Regions from separate parts of the Paraburkholderia sp. Cy-641 genome, predicted to be linked through region 3. Evidence: riboswitches for the same ligand, from Rfam matches in the RefSeq annotation. Region 3 holds a riboswitch; each other region holds the start of a gene.

Region 1 (5,456 bases), on a different contig from region 3:
AGGCGCGGCTCGCGTTGTCTTGGTTCCCTAATTCGGCGTTATCCGCCATGTGGAGAACAACACGGTGCGTTCACCCGTTCGTCATAAGTCACGAGCGAACGCCGGATATGCCCTCAAACAAGCTGTTTTGTGATGAAACGCCATTCGGCTTCGGTCACCGGCGTGATCGACAGACGGTTGCCTTTGGCGAGCACACGCATGTCCTGCAACTCGGCATGCTCGCGCAGCGCAGCAAGCGGAATCAGCGGAATCTTCTTTTTGAACACGACGTCGACGAGCATCCAGCGCGGCGTTTCCTGCGACGACTTCGCGTCGTAGTACGGACTCTTGTTATCGAACTGGGTCGGGTCAGGATACGCGGTGGACGACACTTCCGCGATGCCCGCGATGCCGGGCTTGGGGCAGCTCGAATGGTAGAAGAGCACGCCGTCGCCGATCTGCATGGTGTCGCGCATGAAATTGCGTGCCTGATAGTTGCGCACGCCGGTCCACGGCAACGTGCGATGCGGTGCGTTGGCGAGATCGTCGATGCTTGCTTCGTCCGGTTCGGACTTCATCAGCCAGTAGCGCATGAATCGAATTGAACGTGAGGGATTGAACGACGCGCGCGAACCGGCGCCTGCAAAAAGCACCTGAAAGCAGCACCGGAAAACGCAGCCCAAAGAAAAACGGCATCGAACCGAAGTACGATGCCGTTCCAGATAAGGTCCCCGCCTTAGCCGCTAGGCCGGCATCCTGAACCGGGGGTTCAGAATTGGTCGCAGTTAGCAACACTTCGGGTACATCAGACAGAGTGACGCGCACGCCCGTGCTACAAATTTCCGCAACCGTGCACATGGCATTGGTTCAAGGAATATATGACCTTGGCGAACCAGGCAGGGAAGCTAAACCGATGAAGCTACAGCAGTTCAAACTTTAACAGAAGAACTCAAACGCTTGCGAGAGGTGCTCATGTGCTTTACCAACACCGCACACCCGCTTTGCAAAAAAGTACTGCGTTTCAAGTTACTTCGTTGAATTCACGACCGGTTCGACATTGGGTTCGAAGCCGGCTGTGACCGCTTACTGCAAGCTGTACTGTTCAATCACAGTACCGAGCTGTTCGTTCATTTGCTGCATTGTACGCCGGATTTCTTCAGCGGGAAATGCTTCTCCGTGTCGCACGCTGTTTTGCAGCTTAAGCAGTTCCGATGCCAGCGACAGCGCGGCCATGACGGCAATGCGATCCGTGCCGCGCACGTTGCTGCCGTTGCGGATTTTCTTCATTTCCGCATCGACGCGTGCGACCGCTTCGAGCAGGGCGGCTTCGGTTTCCGGCGAGCAGGCGAGACGATACGGTACGTCGAGAATCGATACTTCGATCTGCTTGGTGGTCATGCGTTTTCTCCGTGGCGGCTCACGTCGCTTTCCGCTTCCTCGGGTTCGGGTTGAGCGGAGTCGAGCAGATCGAGCTGGTTATCCGGTTCGCTGCTCGCGCGGGCACGCGGCAATTTCTCGAGAATCGCATTCAGGCGCACCTGAGCGTCGTCGATCTTGGCGGAGAGCGCATCGCGTTCCGCCTGCAGGGCATCGCGCTCCCCGCGCAATTGCGCGAGTTCCGCATGCGTGGCTTCGACTTCGGCACGCGTGTGCGCGAGTTGTTCTTCGAGCGCGAGCCGCGCTTCATGGTGGCGCTGGCTGATCGCAATCAGCTTGCCGATGTTCTGGGAGAGTGATTCGAGTTCGGTGAGCATGTGCTGCGTCCTCTAAAGACCTCGCATTTTAGCGCGGAATGTTACAGGTTCCGACAATTGTCTCGTTTCGAGACGTAACAACTTGGCTTTATGCAAGCATTTTCCCGACCATAAGATGAAAAACCGCTCGTCGATCGGACAATAACCTGCACTCAACGGCACGGCTCGCGCAGGGATTGACCTTTCTTGACGCTCGCCGGGGTCGCTCCTAAACTGGCCGCACTCTGGTGCCCGCGCGCGCTTTTCGGCGCGCGCAGTTAAACGGGAAGCAGGGCGCGCGCGGGGTTCGACACCGGCACGCGCGAACCTGCGCTGCCCCCGCAACGGTAAGCGACCGCATCTCGTCATGCAGGTCGGTCCTGATTGCAGGTCGAAGCTTAACCTGCAAGTGTGCCACTGCGCGTCACGCGTGGGAAGGCGGGGCCGATGTGTCGCAGCCCGGATACCGGCCAGAGGGAGAGGACGTCCCCCGCGAAAACGTTAAACATCGGGGGCGCCTCGTTACGCGGCGGCCTGCGGGGAAGCGGGCTGCGCACGCTATCCACAGGACTCTCACCCATGCTGTCCCCCTTCGCCCGCGCGGCGCTGCTCGCGTTCGCGGGTCTGCCGCCCGTCGTGCATGCGCAGACTGCCGGGACCACGGCTGCCGCGTCGGCGGCGTCTTCCGTGCCGGCCGATGTTGCATCGCCCGTTGCTTCGCCGGCTGCTTCGTCGGCCGCATCATCGGCTTCAGCTTCGAGCGCGTCCGCCGATGCGAATACCGATGCCGATGCGAGCCCCCGCGCGAACCCGCCGGCCACCGTACTCTCGCCAGTCGTCGTGACCGCCGAACGCGGACCGCAGGCACTCGCCGATACGATCCCGCCGACCACGCTGTTCGATCAGCAGGACATTGCCGACACGACCGCGACCGATCTGCCCGGCCTGCTGCAGCTCGCGCCCGGCGCGCAAATCTCGCGTACAGGTGGCCCCGGTTCGACGACGAGCCTCTTTTTGCGCGGCGCGTCGTCGACGCAATCGCTGGTGCTGATCGACGGCGTGCGCGTCGATTCGGTGAGCCTCGGTTCCGCGCAACTCGCGCAGATTCCGCTCGACCAGGTCGATCACGTCGAGGTCGTGAACGGCAATGTCTCGGCGTTGTACGGCTCGGGTGCGATTGGCGGCGTCGTGCAGGTGTTCACGAAAGATGGCGGCGATCATCCGCCGCGCTTCAATTTTTCGCTGGGCTACGGCAGTTATCACACGCAGACGCAAACCATCGGCGTCAATGGCGCGCTCGATCAGGACGGCCGCACGACCTTCAGCATCTCGCTCGCGCGCACCAAAACCGATGGCTTTTCCTCGCTCGATCCGCTGCAAGCGCCCGGCGCGAATCCGAACGCGAACGGCAATCTGAACGAGAGCCTCTCGGCATCGCTGCGTCACAAGTTCAGCGACAGGTGGGACGCCGGCGTCACCTATTTCCAGTCGAACGGCAACAACAGCTACGACAACGCCTATGGCGAGCCGACCGATCTGAACAACCTCTATAGCAAGGTGCGTCAGGTCTCGGTGTTCGCGAACGGCAAGCTGACCGACTGGTGGACCACGCATTTCACGGTCGCCGAGGGCGACGACCGCAGCGTGTCGAATACCAACGGCATCGACAACGGCCGCTTCGATACCGACAATCGCCAGTACACCTGGCAGAACGATTTCGCGCTGGCCGCGAACCAGAAGCTGCAACTCGGCTACGAGCATCTCGATCAGAGCCTCGATTCCGATACGTTCGCGGCGCCCAACCGTCACGTCGATTCGGTATTCGCGGGCTATACCGCGCGCTTCGGCCGCAATCAGATTCAGGCTAACGTGCGGCGCGACCAGTACTCCGATTTCGGCGGGGCGAACAGTTACTATCTCGGCTATGGCTTCGACATCACCTCGCACTGGAAGGCAACCGCAAGCTATTCGGACGCGTTCCGCGCGCCGAGCTTCGACGATCTGTACTATCCGTTGAGCGGCAATCCGTCGATCCGGCCCGAGCGCAGTCATTCGGTCGAAGCGGGTTTGCAGTACGCATCGAACCTGCTCGGCGTGGTGCGTGTCAGTGCCTTTCAGACGCGCTATACGAATCTGATCGATTACGTGCAGACGATCCCCGGCATCTATCTGGCCGAGAACGTCGGGCACGCGAAAGTGCAGGGGCTCGAAGGATCGTGGAGCGGGCATGTCGGCAAGACCGACGTGCGCGCCTCGCTGACGCTGCAGAATCCCGTCGATCTCGACAACGACGTCGACCTCGTGCGGCGCGCGCGACGCTTCGGCTCGCTCGCGATCAATCGCAGCATCGGCGGCTGGCGCGTGGGCGGCGAGTGGATCGTGAGCGGCCCGCGCGTGGACAGCACCGGCAATCTGGGCGGCTATGGCATCGTGAATCTGTCGGCGCGCTACAACATCACGAAAGCGTGGTACGTGAGCGCGCAAATCGAGAATCTGCTGAACAAGGACTATGAAACGGCCTACTCGTATAACTCGCCGCGACGCGGTGCCTACGTCACGCTTGGCTGGCAGCAGCAGTAACGCACGCACCGGCGTGAGCGCGCGCGCATGAATCGCGCGCCGGGCTCGCTGCCGGCTGCCGGCCACGTCACGCCTACCATGCGCACGATGAACGCAAGGCGCGCGGCCGCGATCTGGCTCGGACTCGCGGTCATCGCCCTGGCCGTGCTGGTCGCGTCGCTCGCGCTCGGCAGCGTGCCGCTCGCGCCATCGCGCGTGCTGGCCGCGTTGATGCCGTGGCATGCCGGACCCGCGCGCGCCGACGACCTCGCCGGCGAGATCGTGCGTACGTTGCGCTTGCCGCGCGCGCTCGCGGGCTTCGCGTGCGGGGCGTTGCTCGCGCTCGCCGGCGCGCTGCTGCAGGTGCTGTTGCGCAATCCGCTGGCCGAGCCGTATGTGCTCGGCGTATCGGGCGGCGCGGCGACGTTCGCGCTCGTGGCGATGATCGCGGGCGGCGCATGGTGGATCGTCGATGCGAGTGCGTTCGCCGGTGCGTTGGTGTCGATCCTGCTCGTGCTTGGCCTCGCGCGGCGCGAGTTATGGCGCGGCGAACCGCAGGACACGTCGCCGCGGCTGCTCCTGACCGGTGCGGTGATCGCGGCGGGGTGGGGCGCGCTGATTACGCTGCTGCTCAATCTCGCGCCCGACAGCCGCTTGCGCGGCATGCTGTTCTGGCTGACCGGCGACCTCAACGGCGGCGCGCTGCCGTGGACCGCGCTCGTCGCGCTGCTGCTCGCGCTGCTTGTGATCGTGCCCGCCGCGCCGCGCCTGAACGTGCTGCTGCGCGGCGATGCGGCCGCGCAGGCGTTGGGCGTTGCGGTCATGCCGTTGCGTCTGCGCGTGTACCTGGTGGCCTCGCTTGCGGCTGCCGCTGCCGTGACGACGGCGGGCACGATCGGCTTCGTCGGCCTCGTGGTGCCGCACATGCTGCGGCTCGCGTTCGGCAACGATCAGCGCATGCTGTTGCCGGCGGCCGCGCTCGGCGGCGGCGTCGCGGTGATGGGCGCGGATCTCGTCGCGCGCACTGTGATTGCGCCCGCGCAGTTGCCGGTCGGCGTGATGACGTCGCTGGTCGGCGTGCCGGTGTTTCTCTGGATGCTGCTGAAGAGGCGTCCATGACACGCGCCCACGATACCGTCCCGGCTTCGGCGCTGAGCGCGCAACGCGTGACGTTGCGCGCCGGCG
Region 2 (5,456 bases), on a different contig from region 3:
TTCGAGGTAACGCGTGAGGCCGTCGGCACCGCCGAAACCGCCGACGCGCACCGCGCACTGCAAATCGTCGGGCACCTTGCCGAGACCCGCGAGACTGTACACGTGCGTGGGGCCGAGCCGGCGCACGATCTTCAGCGCGTCGCCGGTGCCGCCGAGCAGCAGAACCCGCATCATCGCGCGGCTCCGACCAGCTTGCCCTGGCGATCGATCGCAAACGTCTCGACGCCGACCTGCGGCGGCACGATCTCACGCGCGACGGCCAACGCGCGCGCGCAGACGATATCGCCGAGCGGCACCTGCTGCGCATGCGCTAGCGCGAGCGCCTGCTGGCTCGTGTTGGCCGCGCGCATCGCGGCTTGCAGCGCGGCGTCGGCGCCATGCGCGGCGGCCCATGCCGCAAGCTGTTCGAGGTCGATGCTCGAATTGCGGCTATGCAGATCGAGATGGCCCGCCGCGAGCTTGCTGAGCTTGCCGAAGCCGCCGCAGATGCTGAGCCGCTCGACCGGCGCGCGCTTCATATGCTTTAGCACCGCGCCCACGAAATCGCCCATTTCGATCAGCGCGATATCGGGCAGGCCGTAGTGCGCGCGCATCGCGTCCTCGCTCGCGTTGCCGGTGCAGGCGGCGAGATGCGTGTAGCCGTTCGCGCGCGCGACGTCGATGCCCTGATGGATCGACGCGATATACGCCGAGCACGAAAACGGCCGCACGATGCCGGTCGTGCCGAGAATCGACAACCCGCCGAGAATGCCGAGGCGCGGGTTCATCGTTTTCAGCGCCAGTTCTTCGCCGCCCTCGACGCCGACCGTCACCTCGAAGCCGCCGCGGTACGCGTGCTGCGCGGCGAGTTCGCTCAGATGCCGCGTCATCATCTGGCGTGGCACCGGGTTGATCGCCGGTTCGCCGACCGGCAGCGTGAGCCCCGCGCGCGTGACCGTGCCGACGCCGGGCCCCGCGCGAAAAATCACGCCGGGCTCGGGCACGAGGCGCACGCGCGCGAAGACGACCGCGCCGTGGGTCACGTCGGGATCGTCGCCGGCGTCCTTGATCGTGCCGGCTTCGGCGATCCGTCCGCTGTGCGGGCTTGCTTGCGGGTTTATTTGCACACCCGCTTGTTCATTGTCATGTTCGTTGCCATGCGTGCCCGTTAACCCGCTGTCCTGCGTCCCGCCCTCATCGCCCCGCGCCACGAACCGGCAAAACACGAGCCGCATCGGTACATGCTGGCCCTTCGGCAGCACGATCTCGGCGACCTCGCTGACCACGCCCGCGAGCAGCAGCCGCGCCGCCGCGAGCGAGGTCGCCGTCGCGCAGCTACCGGTCGTGTAGCCGCTGCGCAGCGGCGCCGGCTGTTCGGGAGTCTCGTCGCGCATCACGAATCGGCCGACCGGTTATCCGGCGACGCATCGGCCGGCTTCGTCGCTTCGAGCAGCGTGATCGGCAACGCCTGGCGCCACGTGTCGAAACCGCCGAGCGGTTGCGCCTGCGCGAGCGCGATACGCGTGAGCGTGCCGCCATGCTGCTCGCGCCATGCGACGAGCGCCGCCTCGCCTTGCAGCGTGACCGCATTGGCGACGAGCCGGCCGCCGTTGCGCAGACTCGCCCAGCAGGTGTCGAGCACACCGGGCTCGCTCACGCCGCCGCCGATAAACACCGCATGCGGCGCGGGCAGCCCCTGCAACGCGGCGGGCGCGCGGCCGGCCACGAGTTGCAGCGCCGGCACGCCGAGCGCATCGCGATTCCGCTCGATAAAGCCCTGGCGCATCTCGTGCGCTTCGATCGCAATCGCGCGGCAGGCCGGATGCGCGCGCATCCACTCGATGCCGATCGAGCCGCTGCCCGCGCCGACGTCCCACAGCAATTCGCCGGGCGCCGGCGCGAGGCGCGCGAGCGTGATCGCGCGGATATCGCGCTTGGTCAACTGGCCGTCGTGAATGAATGCGTCGTCGGGCAGGCCGCCGCTCAGTGGCAGACGCGGCGCATGCGCGGACGCGCGGCAGTCGAGCGCGATCAGATTGAGCGCGGCCATCTCGCCGGCCGGCCATTGATCGGCGCGGCCCTCGATGCGCCGTTCCCGCTCGCCGCCGAGATGTTCGAGCACGCTCATGCGCGTCGCGCCGAAGCCGCGCGCGACGAGCGCGGCCGCGAGCGCCGCAGGCGTGCCTCCATCGGCGCTCAGCACGAAGAGGCGCGCACGGTCATGCAGATGCGCGTTCAGCGCCGCGAGCGGCCGGCCCACCAGCGACACCGTCGCGACGTCCTGTAACGGCCAGCCGAGCCGCGCGGCCGCGAGCGACAACGACGACGGCGCGGGCAGCACGCGCAACTCGCCGGCCGGCAACTGCCGCGCGAGCGTCGCGCCGACGCCGAACAGCATCGGGTCGCCGCTCGCCAGCACGCACACCGCGTGCGGACGCTCGGCGAGCAGCGGCGCGAGATCGAACGGACGCGGCCATGCGGCGCGGCGCGCGGCAAGCCGCGCCGGCAGCATCGCGAGATGCCGCTCGCCGCCATACACCACCGAGGCGCCAAGCAAAGCACGCCGCGCGGGCCGTCCCAATCCGGCGAAGCCGTCGTCGCCAATGCCCACCACGGTCAGCCATGCCGGCATGCATCCATCCTCATCGTTTGTCGTTGGAAAAGCGGTTGAAAAGGCGCTTGGAACAGGCTCAAAAACAGGCTCAAAGCATGCCCGAAACGCCTACGAAAGCCGTCCGGCAGCGCGGCCGGCGAAGCCTTCGAAAGCGCGCCGAGGCGCGCCAGTCAAAGCGCCCAGCCTCGTTGCGCGGTTCGAAAAAAGGCATAATACAGCCGCCGGCGCCCTTCGGGGCCCAAGAGGGAACACAGTAACGATGTGGCTGCCCCCGCAACTGTATGCAGCGAGTCCGCCTGCGCCACGCGCCACTGGTTCGACCGGGAAGGCCGCGGCGGACCATGACCTGCGAGCCAGGAGACCTGCCGGCGCAACTGTTCGTGCCAGCCAACATCGGGCGGGGTGTACCGATGCCGCAGCAAGGTCCGCGACGCGGCCTGCTCGGGCCGTTGCGCGACGCTATTCCCGGTGTCCGTCTTGAATCGAGCTTCGCCCTCAACCGTTTTGCCCCACGCGCTTCCGATGTCGCGGCCCTCGGCGTGTCCGGGGCTGCTGCGCATCGTCGCCGCGCGCGACGGCGGCCTCTGCCGGATCAAGCTGCCGGGCGGCGAACTCGGCGCCGCGCAGGCGCGCGCGATCGCCGAGGCGAGCACGCGGCACGCGAACGGCGTGATCGAGTTGACCAATCGCGCGAATCTGCAGCTGCGCGGCGTGCGCGAGCGGCATGAGGCGGCGTTGAGCGGAGAGTTGATCGAAGCGGGGTTGGGGCCGGGGGCGGGTTCTCTGTGCGCTTTTGATCCTGCTTTTGCTCCTGCTTCCGGTTCGGCCGCTGGCTCTTGCTCTTCCCCGCTCGACGCGAACGACGCAAACGCTCCTCCGGACACCACCGCTCTCGGTTTCGCCGACGACATCCGCAACGTGATGACCAGCCCCACCGCCGGCCGCGATCCGTCTGCGTTGATCGATACGAGGCCGTTGTGCGCCGAATTGCTCGCGCTGCTGCAAGACGAGGCGCGCTTCGCGGCGTTGTCGCCGAAATTCGCCCTGCTGCTCGACGGCGGCGAACGGCTCGCGCGGGTCGATCATCCGCACGATGTGTGGCTCGCGGCGTCGGCGGATGAAGGCGGCGTGCGCTTCGTGTTCGGGCTCGCGGGATGCCCGGGAGATGGGGCGGACCTTGGTGCCGACACCGGCACTCGCCGCGACCTCGCCGGCCCCCGCCCCCTTGCTGCCGTTGCACCATCGCATGCCCTGGCGCTCGTACGCGCGTTGCTGCACACGTTCCTCGATCTCGCCGACGCCAACGCCGACACCCACGCCACCCGCATGCGCGACCTGCTCGCCACGCACTCCGCCGACGCGATCCTCGAACACGCGCAGCGCTACGTCGATTTCCCGCTCGCCCGCGACGCCTCGCTCGCGCACTGGCAACGCCCTCTTCGCGCTGACGCCGCGCTGCGCCTCGGCGCACACGCACAGCGCGGCGCACACACCTGGCACGTCGGCGGCCAGCCGCCGCTCGGGCGTCTGAGCGCCGCGGCGCTGCAGGGCCTCGGCGCGCTCGCACAGCAATACGGCAACGGCACGCTGCGCATCACCCCGTGGCAAAGCGTGCTGCTGCCCGACATCCCGACGCAGGCCGTGCCTGCCGTCCTCGCGCAGCTAGGCGCGCTCGGCCTCGCCTGCGATCCCGCCCAAGCCATCACGCACGTGATCGCCTGCACCGGCTCGCCAGGCTGCGCGAAGAGTCTCGCCGACACCAAGGCCGACGCGCTGCAACTGGCCGCGCGACTGCCCGCCGGCGTCGACGTGCATCTGAGCGGCTGCCCGCGCTCGTGCGCGGCCGCGCATTGCACGCCGTACACGCTGCTCGCCGCCGCGCCCGGCGTCTACGACCTTTATCGACGCGACGGCCGCTCCGGTTTCGGCCACTGCGTCGCACCCCCACTGACGATCGACGAGGCCGCCGACCTGCTCGCGCGTCTCGTCAGGAATAAACCCGATGCTTGATTACATCCGCGACGGTCAGGAGATCTATCGCCAATCCTTCGCGACGATTCGCGCCGAGGCCGACCTGTCACGCATTCCCGCCGACCTCGAAAAACTCGCGGTGCGCGTGATCCACGCGTGCGGCATGGTCGACGTGATCGACGACCTCGCGTTCTCCGCCGGCGCGGGCACGGCGGGCCGCGTGGCGCTCGCGCAAGGCGCGCCGATCCTGTGCGACGCGGGCATGGTTGCGCAGGGCATCACGCGCGCGCGGCTGCCCGCCGACAATGCGGTGATCTGCACGCTCACGCACATGAACGTGCCCGCGCTCGCGCGCGAGATCGGCAATACGCGCTCGGCCGCCGCGCTCGAGCTGTGGCGCCCGCACCTCGCCGGCAGCGTCGTCGTGATCGGCAATGCGCCGACCGCGCTGTTCCATCTGCTCGACATGCTCGATGCGGGCGCGCCGCAGCCCGCGCTGATTCTCGGCTTTCCGGTCGGCTTCGTCGGCGCGGCCGAATCGAAGGCGGCGCTCGCGGAAAACAGCCGCGGCGTGCCCTACGTGGTCGTGCACGGACGGCGCGGCGGCAGCGCGATGGCGGCCGCGGCGGTCAACGCGCTCGCAACGGAGATCGAGTAAATGACGGCACAGGTGACGACTCAAACGACAACTCAAGCGACCTCCCTGGCGACGCGGCATACGGCAACCCGGGGCCGGCTGTTCGGCATCGGCGTCGGCCCCGGCGACCCCGAACTCATCACGCTGAAGGCGCTGCGTTTGCTGAAGGCCGCGCCGGTGGTTGCGTACTTCGTCGCGAAGGGCAAGAAAGGCAACGCGTTCGGTATTGTCGAGGCGCATCTGGACGAGGCGCAG
Region 3 (5,456 bases):
CCCGGTGCCTGCTTGCACCGCACCGGCGCCGCCGGCACAACTTTGGCCCACTTCTTGCTCACATAGCGCACTTTTTGGCATAAGCGGGACACATCGATGGAAAGTCTGAAATACGGCGCCGACACCGAGTTTCTTCTGCTCGGCGCCGCCATGGTGCTGGCGATGCACGCGGGCTTCGCGTTCCTTGAACTCGGCACGGTGCGCAAGAAGAATCAGGTCAATGCGCTCGTCAAGATCCTCGTGGATTTCGCCGTCTCGACGATCGCGTATTTCTTCATCGGCTACACGATCGCGTACGGCGTGCAGTTTTTCGGCAGCGCCGCGTCGCTCGCCGAGCACAACGGCTACGGGCTCGTGCGCTTCTTCTTCCTGCTGACGTTCGCCGCCGCGATTCCGGCGATCGTCTCGGGCGGCATCGCCGAGCGCTCGAAATTCAACCCGCAGCTGTTCGCGACGTTCGTGCTGGTCGGCTTCGTCTATCCGTTCTTCGAAGGCATCGCGTGGAATGACCGCTTCGGCATTCAGGACTGGCTCACGCAGGCGTTCGGCGCGCCGTTCCACGACTTCGCGGGCTCGGTCGTCGTGCACGCGTTCGGCGGCTGGGTCGCGTTGCCGGCCGTGCTGCTGCTCGGCGCGCGCCACGGCCGTTATCACCGCGACGGCGGCATCGCCGCGCATCCGCCCTCGAACATTCCGTTTCTCGCGCTCGGCGCATGGGTGCTGACGGTCGGCTGGTTCGGCTTTAACGTGATGAGCGCGCAGACGCTCGACAAGATCAGCGGCCTCGTCGCGGTCAACTCGCTGATGGCGATGGTCGGCGGCACGCTGAGCGCCTGGTTCGCCGGCCGCAACGACCCCGGCTTCACGTACAACGGCCCGCTCGCCGGACTCGTCGCGGTATGCGCGGGCTCCGACCTCATGCACCCGCTCGGCGCGCTGGTGACGGGCGGCATCGCCGGCGTGCTGTTCGTCTATATGTTCACCTGCGTGCAGAACCGCTGGCGCATCGACGACGTGCTCGGCGTATGGCCGCTGCACGGCCTGTGCGGCGCGTGGGGCGGCATCGCGGCCGGCATCTTCGGGATGCGCGCGCTGGGCGGCATGGGTGGCGTGTCGCTCGGCGCGCAGGTGCTCGGCACGCTCGGCGGCATCGTCGTGGCGGTGCTCGGCGGCACGCTCGTGTATGGCGTGATCCGCATGACCGTGGGCCTGAGGCTCGATCAGGAAGAGGAATACAACGGCGCGGATCTGTCGATCCACAAGATTTCGGCGACGCCGGAGTGAGCCGGGGTGCGCGTACAAATGCGCACACCGATGTTAGACTGCGCGGCTGGAGATGGCATTCTCCCTTAACCGCCCTTGGGGCTGATGATGCCTGCTACGCCCGGTCATGCGGACGCGGCATCGTCTCGCCCGCATGAACCGGTTTGTCGACACACTCCGGTTTCCGATCCTCTTCCATGTATTGGTCCTTTCTCGCTGTCGCCATCGGCGGCGCACTCGGCTCGCTGTTTCGCTGGTTCCTCGGCATTCGCCTGAACGGCCTGTTTAGCGGACTGCCGCTCGGCACGCTGGCCGCCAACGTGATCGCCGGCTACATCATCGGCGTGGCGGTCGCGGGCTTCGCGCGCGTGCCGCAACTCGCGCCGGAATGGCGGCTCTTCGTCATCACCGGTTTGATGGGTGGTCTCTCAACGTTCTCGACCTTCTCCGCCGAAGTCGTGCAACGCCTGCAGGACGGACGGCTCGGCTGGGCGGCCGGCGAAGTCGCGATTCACGTCAGCACCTCGCTCGCGATGACGATCCTCGGCATCGCAACGGTGTCGCTGCTGTCGCGCTGAGCAGCCGGCTCGACACTCGCTCGGCACCCGCGCAGTACTCGCGTGCGGACATGCGTGCCGCCGCCCGAAAAACCCAACCGGGAGCGAAACCGGAACCCGTTCGACGGTCTCGCCGACTCTCGCGGCCGGCGCAGAAATCGACTTTTCAGTATCGGCGATGTATAAGCCCACAGGGCCTACGCCTCAACACGGACACAGCGGGAAGCCGGTGAGATTCCGGCGCGGTCGCGCCACTGTATCGGGGGAACCTGTTTCACCCCGGAGTCAGACCTCGCTATGTCGTCTTTTCCCAACCTGCACGGAACGCGCAATTCCTGGAGATTCAACATGCTTGATCGACTCGCCGAGATTTTCAACGATTCGGATTCGAGAGTCCGCAGCAAATTATTCGGCATCTACGGCGTGCTGATCGCCATCAACCTGCTCGCGTGGGTGTGGGCGATCGTGGCGTTCCACCACTATCCGGTGCTGCTCGGCACCGCGCTGCTCGCGTACGGATTCGGCCTGCGCCATGCCGTCGACGCCGACCACATCGCCGCCATCGACAACGTGACGCGCAAGCTCATGCAGGAACGCAAGCGGCCCGTTGCCGTGGGCTTCTTTTTCTCGCTCGGCCATTCGAGCGTCGTCGTGCTCGCGTCGGTCGCGGTGGCGCTCGCGACCACCGCGATCCAGGGCCGCTTCGACAACTACAGGGAGATCGGCGGCATCGTCAGCACGGCCGTGTCGTCCTTTTTCCTGTTCGCGCTCGCGCTGATGAACTTCCTGATTCTGCGCGGCATCTACCGCGCGTGGCGCCACGTGCGCAATGGCGGCGCCTATGTCGACGACGACTTCGACATGCTGCTCGCGAATCGCGGCTTCATCGCGCGCCTGTTCCGGCCGCTCTTCCGGCTCGTGACGCGTAGCTGGCACATGTATCCGATCGGCTTTCTGTTCGGCCTCGGCTTCGACACCGCCACGGAAATCGGCCTGCTCGGCATCGCGGCGACGCAGGCGGCCAAGGGGCTCTCGCCGTGGGCGATCATGGTGTTTCCGGTGCTGTTCAGTGCGGGCATGTCGCTCGTCGACACGCTCGACGGCCACCTGATGCTCGGCGCCTACGGCTGGGCGTACGAAAGGCCGCTGCGCAAGATCTACTACAACATGACGATCACGCTCGTCTCGATCGCGGTCGCGCTCGTGATCGGCGGCATCGAGGCGCTCGGCCTTCTCGCGGATCAGCTGAACCTGAAAGGCGGCATCTGGGACGCGATCGGCGCGCTCAACGATAACTTCGGCATGCTCGGCTACATCATCATCGGCATCTTCGCGCTCAGCTGGCTCGTGTCGGCGGTGATCTATCGCGTGAAGCGTTTCGACGAGGTGCAGACCAACCCGCAGGTCTGAGCGTACGAGAGCGGAAAGAAAGCGGAAAAGAAAAAAAGGCGTCACGTTGCCGTGACGCCTTAAAAGTTCTAGCCATTCCGAGGGCCGTGCTAGAACCTGAGAGACGGTATTAAAGCAAAAGCAGCGGGGGTTAAAAGCGGTGCCGCGGTGCCTGAAAGCAGACTTCGAAAGCATTCGCCGCCGAGCCCCTTGCATTCCCGCGCGATACGGGCAACGGGAACGATACGGCCGGCAACCTTTCTGGAAGATTCCATCTTTCGAAATAATGTTCCATTTTTTATGATTATGCTGACTAAGTCAAGCAAAATCCGAATCCAGGTCGTTCCGGCAACTTTTTCCGATAGAATCGATTTGTCACAAACAAAACTGAACTGGTGCCACGGCTGGAAGATGCCCGCCGTCTTCCGTAGACCGGCCGTCGACGGGGGACGAACTCAGAATCTGAAATACAGTTCCAAAAAACCATGAAACGACCTACTCCGATCCCGAGCGCAGCGGTCGTCGCCAAAGACCGGGACGGCTCGGGCGACGAAGTCACCGCCCTCGCTCGCGGCCTGACCGTGCTGCGCTCGATTGCCGCCGCGAACGCGCCGCTGAGCAATCGCGAACTCGCCGAACTCACCGGCATTCCGAAGCCGACGGTCTCGCGCATCACGGCGACGCTGGTCAGCGTCGGCTTCCTGCTGCGGCTGCCCGACAGCGAACGCTTCGTGCTGACTTCGTCGGTGCTGGAGCTGAGCAACGGCTTTCTGCGCAATTTCGACATCCGCGCCCGCGCACGGCCTTTCCTGATCGAACTCGCCGAGCGCACCGCCCTCTCGGTGCATCTGGCCGTGCGCGACCGCTTCGACATGGTCGTGATCGACACGATCCGGCCGCGCTCGGCGGTGCTCGTGTCGCGGCTCGAAATCGGCTCGCGCATGAGCCTGACGCGCACCGCGGTCGGCCGCGCCTATCTGGTGGCGCTCGAGCAGCCGGAACGCGAAGCGTTGCTTGCCGGTCTGCAGACGGCCGAAGGCAACGAATGGGGCTACATCGGCGGACGGCTCGAAAGCGCGATCGAGGACACGCTGGAGCGCGGCTTCGCGATCGCCACCGGCGAGTGGTACGACGGCCTCAATGCGATCGCGCTCGGCTTCGTCGGGCCGTCGGGCGAGCGCTATGCGGTCAATTGCGGCGGCGCGGCCGACCAGTGCCCGCGCGACTGGCTCATCTCGCATGCCGCGCCCGCGCTGCTCGAATGCATCGGCAAGATCGTGCTCGAAGTCGGCGGCACGCCGGCGCGCCGGCTCGACACCTGAGGCACCGAGACAGACACCGCGACAGGCACGGCGAAAAGCACCGCGGCCGGATGCGCCACCAGCCGGCGCACGCGGCCGACGGCGCCCGGCGAGGCGCCCCTTCACACCAGGCCAACAATTTCCCAACATCCTGTAACCTTCGTAATTAAACGAAAAATAGGCGGCTGGACTGTTACAGAGACCGCAACGTACGATCACGCATCCCGTCGCGGGATACACGCGCATCTGGCCGTTTTTGCCGTCGAAAACGGCGCCGCGCGCGCCGTGGTGATTCCGCATTGCGTTAACATCTCTGTCCCGCGCCTCGGGTAGCATCGCGTTGCGCGACGCACCCGCAACCGAACGCAACCTGACGCAACCGCAGCCGCCTGTCATGCCGTCCACGTGTCGCCGCCCTGCGGGCGCGGCAAACGCGCGAGCGGCGCACATCAAAAAGCCAGCCACCCGACCGAACCGATGGACGAACAACAAAAGCACCCGGAAAACCAGCGCCCCACCGCTTCCCAACCGTCGGCAAGCGGCGCGCAACATGGCGCGCCCGGCGCGGTAAAGCGGCATCGCGGCCGCACCATCGCACTGATCGTCGCGGTTCTGGTCATTCTCGGAGTGGTGCTATGGCGCTGGCATCCGTGGGGCGGCGCGAGCGGCGCCAGCGCCCCGGCCGGCGCAAGCGGTGCGCGGGGCGGTGGCCGCTTCGGCCGCGGCGGTCCGAACGCGATGGCGAACATGGCGCAGCCGGTGCACGTCGCCACCGCCACGCAAGGCGAGATGCCGGTCGTGCTGACCGCGCTCGGCACGGTCACGCCGCTGGCTACCGTGACCGTGCTGCCGCAGCTGAGCGGCGTCCTGCAGGACGTCTATTTCAAGGAAGGCCAGATGGTCAGGAAGGGCGACGTGCTGGCCCAGATCGACCCGCGCCCGTACG
Region 4 (5,456 bases), on a different contig from region 3:
GACGCTCTTGCCGGGCAGCCATTCGAGGTTGCCGTGCTTGCCGACGTGCACGACCGCGTCGATGCCGAACTGCCGGCGCAGCCAGAAATAGAACGCGAGATACGCATGCGGCGGCACGAGTTCGGCATCGTGATAGCTCGCGTAATCGCCCTGCTCGCGCGAACGCGCCGGCTGAATGCCGACGAATACGTGCCCGCAGCGCCAGCCCGCGATCATGAAGCGCCCGCGCCGCAGCGTCGGGTCCTGCTCGGGCAGGCCCCAGCGCGCGATCAACGCGTCGCGCACGCTCGCCGGCAGCGCGTTGAAATGCGCGAGGTAGTCGTCGAGTGCAAGGCTTTGCAAGGCTGGACGCAGATCGCGCACAACGGGATCGTTGGTCACGCCTTCGGTGAGTTTCTGCAACAACGCAGCGCCGTTTTCGGGCAATTCGCCAACACGATAGCCCTCGCCGCGCAGCATCGACAGAATGCCGACCACCGAAGCCGGCGTATCGAGCCCGACGCCATTGCCGATGCGCCCTTCGCTCATCGGATAGTTCGCGAGAATCAGCGCGAGCTTCTTGTCCGCATTGTCGAGCGAACGTAGACGGCACCAGCGGCGGCTCAGTTCGGCGAGAAAACGCACGCGTTCGAGGTCGGGCTGATAGCGGACCACGTCGACCTCGGTATGCGGACAACGATAGGCGAGCCCCTTGAAGCTGATCGCACGCGTGATGATGCGGCCGTCCACTTCCGGCAGCGCGATATGCATTGCGATGTCGCGCGAATTGAGGCCGTGATTGTCCTTGAGCCAGTCCTCGCGATTGCCGCCGCTCAGGATCACCTGCAACACCGGCGCGTCGCCGGCCAGCGCGAGCGGCTCGGGGTCGTCGATCGCGGACGCGGCGAACGCGGTCGTATTGAGCACGAGTGCAGCATCGTGCTGCGCGCACAGCGACTGCACGACTTCGCGGCTCACCGCATCTTTCAGCGACGTGATCGCGAGCGGCAGCGGATTGAGCCCTTGCGCTTCGAGCGCGTCGATCAGCGCATCGAACACCGCGGTATTGGCAGCCTGCAGATGCGCCTTGTAGAACAGAATCGCGACCACAGGCGCGTCCTGGCGCCAGCGCGCCTGCCAGTCGGCGATGGTCGGCGTGTCGTGCGCGGGATGATAGAGCGACGCGGCCGGCAACGCGCGCGGCGGCTCGGGCTCGCGTCCCCAATCGAGCGCGCGATAGGCGATGCAGCGCAGGAACGCCTCGGCATTCTGCGGGCCGCCCTCGCGCAGATAACGCCACAACTGATGGCACAGCTCGGCGCTCGCGGTACTGCGCGCGAGCAGGTTCGGGTCCTCCTGCAAATCGCCGGAAAACATCGCAAGCGTTTGCTGCCTGCGCTGCGCGAGCGCGACGACCTGCTCGATGCCGTACGGCCAGTAAGCCTCGCCGCCGAGATGATCGACCACGACGACGCGTGCATGCTGCAACACGTCGTCGAGATAGAAATCGACCGACGCCGGCTGCCGCAAATAGGTGACGTTGGCGAGCCGCAGGCTCGGGAAGCCGTCGCCGAGACGCGGCACCACGCTCGCGAGCAGCGACAGCGTGGTGTCGGCGGAACTGAGCACGACGATATCGGCAGGCTGCTGATCGATACGGATCACGCCCTGCGTATCGTCGACGAAACCGCCCGGCGTCGTGCGTAGCAGATGCATGAGCGCTTACGCCTGGTGTGCGGCAACGCTCGCGGGCGCAGGAGCGGCGGCGTCGAGTGCCGCGTCGAACGCGCGTTGCAGCGTGGCCTGATCGAGGTCTTCGCCGATCAGCACGAAACGGCTGCCGGCGTGCGCGCCGCCGTCATTTTCACCGGCCTGCCAGCGCCGGTCGAAATAGCTGTCGAAGCGCCGCCCCACGCCCTGAATCACGAGGCGCATCGCCGCGCCCGGCAACGCGGCAAAGCCCTTCACGCGATAAATCGTGTGGCCTTCGACAAGCGTCTGCAATGCGGCGATCGCCGCGTCGCGCGACGACACGCGCGCTTCCACGACGACCGAATCGAATTCGTCGTGGTGGTGGTCGGGATCGTCGGCGGAACCGTGATGATCGTGGCGCAGGTGGATCGTCTCTTCCGAAGCCGCTTCGAGCCCGAGCAGCGTGTGCAGATCGAGCTGGCCCTGCTGCGCGCGCACGATCTTCACCTGCGGCGGAATCTCCCCGCGAATCAGCGCTTCGACCGCGCGCTGCTGCGCATCGTCGACGAGGTCGGTCTTGTTCAGGATCACGAGATCGGCCGCGGACAACTGATCTTCGAACAGCTCGTGCAGCGGCGATTCGTGATCGAGATTCGGATCGGCCTTGCGCTGCGCATCGACGGCGACCGGGTTCGCGGCAAACTGGCCGCTCGCGGCAGCCGGACCATCGACGACGGTCACGACCGCGTCGACCGTGAAGCTGTTCTTGATCTGCGGCCAGTTGAACGCCTGCACGAGCGGCTTCGGCAATGCGAGACCCGAGGTTTCGATCAGCACGTGATCGATTTCGCCGCGGCGCTCGACGAGCTTTTCCATCACCGGAAAAAACTCTTCCTGCACGGTGCAGCAGAGGCAACCGTTCGCGAGTTCATACAGTTGCCCTTCGGTTTCGACGCCGTTTTCATCGCAGCCGATGCCGCAACCCTTGAGGATCTCCCCGTCGATGCCGAGTTCGCCGAACTCGTTGACGATCACCGCGATGCGCTTGCCGCCCGCATGCTGAAGAATGTGCCGCAGCAGCGTGGTTTTGCCGCTGCCGAGAAAGCCCGTGACGATCGTGACGGGGATCTTGCGCAATTGAGTTTGCATCGTGAGGTTCATCCGAAGGCGTTGCGCCGCGCATGCCGGAACGAGCGCCGGCGTTGCCGCGACAACGGAAAACAGAAAGCGGAAAGTGAGGTCGTGAACGCGACGCCGCATCCCCGTGGCGTCCGTCCTGCATCTTCGGGCCGGTATCCGGGCTGGCGAAAGCGCCGCTTCCCCTTCCCGGCCGAGTGGTTTCTCGACCAGTGGTGATATGCCGACGCAGCCTTGCGCGTGGACATCGAAGCCGGCTCCGCGGTGGCCGGCCATGCAGCCGATACCGCTTTTCGCTTACCGTTGCGGGGACAGCACAGGTTGGCCCGTTCCAGAGCAGGTGGGCTCCCTGTTTCCCGTTTAACTGCACGCGCATGGATGCGCGCGCGAGCACCAGAAGTGCGTGCGAGTGTAGGCCCACGGCCATGCGCAGTCAAGGAAAGGACACCGCGTGAAGCGCCGCGCGCGCTTATCCGGCGGGGCGCCATGTGCTATCGTATGCGCGCGTTTGGTGCCCGCACATGCGCTCGCGTGTGCAGTTAAACGGGAAACAGGCAGCGCGTCATGCGTTCAATCTGTGCTGTCCCCGCAACGGTAAGCGACCTGCGACGCGAGCGCCGTTCCGGCCGCGTCGCACATGCGTTTTTCGCGCCACTGTCCGATGAATCCGGACGGGAAGGCAAAGCGCGTGAGGCCGCCAGCCCGGATACCGGCCAGACGCGGAGGCGGCGCCGCGTTCATCGCTGCGTTGCCGGCCGCCGGAATCCGCGGGGAACGGATGTGATGGCGTTCAAGCATGGCCGCGCCGCGCGTGGCGTTTTTCCACGGGGTTTTCGCCGCGAAAACGCAACGCGCCGCGCGATGGTCCAAGCCCGGATTCGCAGTACCGCATGACCTCGATCTTCCTTGCCGCGTGCGCCCTTGCAGGCAGCCGCCCTTTTTCCATTACCGCGAGGCGTTTGCCTTGCATGCCGCGATGACGCGCGCCTCGCTCGCCAGCGCCGGGCACGAGGCCTCTTGCGCTGACGCGAATGCCGAAGCCAAAGCCGATGCCGCTCGACACACCGGACGCCCGGGCAAGACGCTCGGCGTCGGCATCGGCTGTCGCCTCGGCAGTTCGGCGCAACAGATCGAAGCGGCGGTGCGCGCCGCGCTCGGCTCGCACGCGTGCGTCGCTTCTTTCGAACAGATTCACGCCGTCGCCACGCTCGACGCCAAAGCCCACGAAGCGGGCCTGCGCGAATTCTGCGCGCGTCATGCGCTGCCGTTGCAGGTGTTCAGCCGCGAGCAGATCGCCGCGGTGCCGGTCGCCACGCCGTCGCTGGCCGCGCAAACGCATCTCGGCGTCGATGGCGTTTGCGAACCCTGCGCGCTGCTCGCGGCGCAGACCCTGGCGGCTGCGTCAGCCGCTGCATCGCCCACACAGCCCGCGCGCCTGCTCGTACCCAAGACCGTGCACGACGGCGTTACCGTCGCGATCGCCTCGGCCAGCAGCGACGCCGACACCGCTCCAACCCAACCCGACACTCCCCAACAGGACCTTCGATGAAAACCGATCCCGAATCGCATCAACGCATGACCGAACGCCGCCGCGAGGGCCATGAAAAGAAACAGGCCGCCGCGACCGTCGAGAAAGGCCTGCTGATCGTCAACACCGGCACCGGCAAGGGCAAAAGCACGGCCGCGTTCGGCATGGCCGTGCGCGTGCTCGGCCACGGCATGCGCCTTGGCGTCGTGCAGTTCATCAAGGGCGCGCTGCATACCTCGGAGCGCGACTTTCTCGGCGCGATCGCACACTGCGATTTCGTCACGATGGGCGACGGCTACACCTGGAACACCCAGAACCGCGACGCCGACATCGCCACCGCGCGCAAGGGCTGGGACGAGGCGCGCCGGATGATCGAAAGCGGCGACTATCAGATGGTGATCCTCGACGAACTGAACACCGTGCTCAAGTACGAATACCTGCCGCTCGACGAAGTGCTGTCGGTCATCAACGCGCGCGCGCCGATGCTGCACGTCGTCGTGACCGGCCGCCATGCGCCGGACGCGCTGATCGAAGCCGCCGATCTCGTCACCGAAATGCGCGCGATCAAGCATCCGTATCGCGAGCAGGGCGTGAAGGCGCAGCGCGGCGTGGAGTTCTGAGCGATGCCGTCAGCGCCCGAAGCGACGCGCCGCCCGGCCTGTCCCGCGCTCTTTATCAGCGCGCCCGCCTCGGGCCAGGGCAAGACCACGATCACGGCGGGGCTCGCGCGCCTGCACCGGCGGCTCGGACGGCGCGTGCGCGTGTTCAAGACCGGCCCGGACTTTCTCGACCCGATGATCCTCGCGCGCGCGAGCGGCGCGCCGGTGCTGTCGCTCGATCTGTGGATGGTCGGTGAAACCGCGTGCCGCAACCTGCTCGCGCAGGCGGCGGCCGAGGCCGATCTGATCCTGATCGAAGGCGTGATGGGCCTGTTCGACGGCACGCCGAGCAGCGCCGATCTCGCCGCGACGTTCGGCGTGCCGGTGCTCGCGGTGATCTCCGCGCAGGCGATGGCGCAGACCTTCGGCGCGCTCGCGTTCGGGCTCGCGCGCTTTCGGCCCGAACTGCCGTTTCATGGCGTGCTCGCGAATCGCGTCGGCTCGGCGCGCCACGCGCAGAT

Evidence for each region. Region 3 has a riboswitch for cobalamin ahead of F3J20_RS22670 (HoxN/HupN/NixA family nickel/cobalt transporter). Riboswitches for the same ligand answer to the same signal wherever they lie in the genome.
Region 1: linked by a shared signal. The riboswitch ahead of F3J20_RS20455 (TonB-dependent receptor) and the one ahead of F3J20_RS22670 (HoxN/HupN/NixA family nickel/cobalt transporter) in region 3 are both predicted to bind cobalamin.
Region 2: linked by a shared signal. The riboswitch ahead of cobG (precorrin-3B synthase) and the one ahead of F3J20_RS22670 (HoxN/HupN/NixA family nickel/cobalt transporter) in region 3 are both predicted to bind cobalamin.
Region 4: linked by a shared signal. The riboswitch ahead of cobW (cobalamin biosynthesis protein CobW) and the one ahead of F3J20_RS22670 (HoxN/HupN/NixA family nickel/cobalt transporter) in region 3 are both predicted to bind cobalamin.

What each region holds. Positions count from the first base shown of each region.
Region 1 covers NZ_VWWM01000038.1:3,486-8,941, forward strand. Annotated here, with positions in the region: gene F3J20_RS20435 (EVE domain-containing protein) at 114-572, opposite strand; RNA gene ssrS (6S RNA) at 704-885, opposite strand; gene F3J20_RS20445 (cell division protein ZapA) at 1,063-1,377, opposite strand; gene F3J20_RS20450 (ATPase) at 1,374-1,733, opposite strand; cobalamin riboswitch at 1,942-2,202, shown strand; gene F3J20_RS20455 (TonB-dependent receptor) at 2,292-4,292, shown strand; gene F3J20_RS20460 (iron ABC transporter permease) at 4,320-5,390, shown strand; gene F3J20_RS20465 (ABC transporter ATP-binding protein) at 5,387-5,456, shown strand, end outside.
Region 2 covers NZ_VWWM01000003.1:78,900-84,355, forward strand. Annotated here, with positions in the region: gene F3J20_RS02665 (cobalt-precorrin-6A reductase) at 1-174, opposite strand, end outside; gene F3J20_RS02670 (cobalt-precorrin-5B (C(1))-methyltransferase) at 171-1,373, opposite strand; gene cbiE (precorrin-6y C5,15-methyltransferase (decarboxylating) subunit CbiE) at 1,373-2,611, opposite strand; cobalamin riboswitch at 2,799-2,978, shown strand; gene cobG (precorrin-3B synthase) at 3,116-4,603, shown strand; gene F3J20_RS02685 (precorrin-8X methylmutase) at 4,596-5,222, shown strand; gene F3J20_RS02690 (precorrin-2 C(20)-methyltransferase) at 5,223-5,456, shown strand, end outside.
Region 3 covers NZ_VWWM01000045.1:5,863-11,318, forward strand. Annotated here, with positions in the region: gene F3J20_RS22660 (ammonium transporter) at 97-1,284, shown strand; fluoride riboswitch at 1,324-1,385, shown strand; gene crcB (fluoride efflux transporter CrcB) at 1,461-1,841, shown strand; cobalamin riboswitch at 1,997-2,135, shown strand; gene F3J20_RS22670 (HoxN/HupN/NixA family nickel/cobalt transporter) at 2,169-3,230, shown strand; gene F3J20_RS22675 (IclR family transcriptional regulator) at 3,695-4,531, shown strand; gene F3J20_RS22680 (MdtA/MuxA family multidrug efflux RND transporter periplasmic adaptor subunit) at 4,988-5,456, shown strand, end outside.
Region 4 covers NZ_VWWM01000010.1:5,412-10,867, forward strand. Annotated here, with positions in the region: gene cobN (cobaltochelatase subunit CobN) at 1-1,695, opposite strand, end outside; gene cobW (cobalamin biosynthesis protein CobW) at 1,702-2,820, opposite strand; cobalamin riboswitch at 2,941-3,221, opposite strand; cobalamin riboswitch at 3,301-3,541, shown strand; gene F3J20_RS31805 (hypothetical protein) at 3,599-3,778, opposite strand; gene F3J20_RS07740 (cobalamin biosynthesis protein) at 3,785-4,357, shown strand; gene cobO (cob(I)yrinic acid a,c-diamide adenosyltransferase) at 4,354-4,956, shown strand; gene F3J20_RS07750 (cobyrinate a,c-diamide synthase) at 4,960-5,456, shown strand, end outside.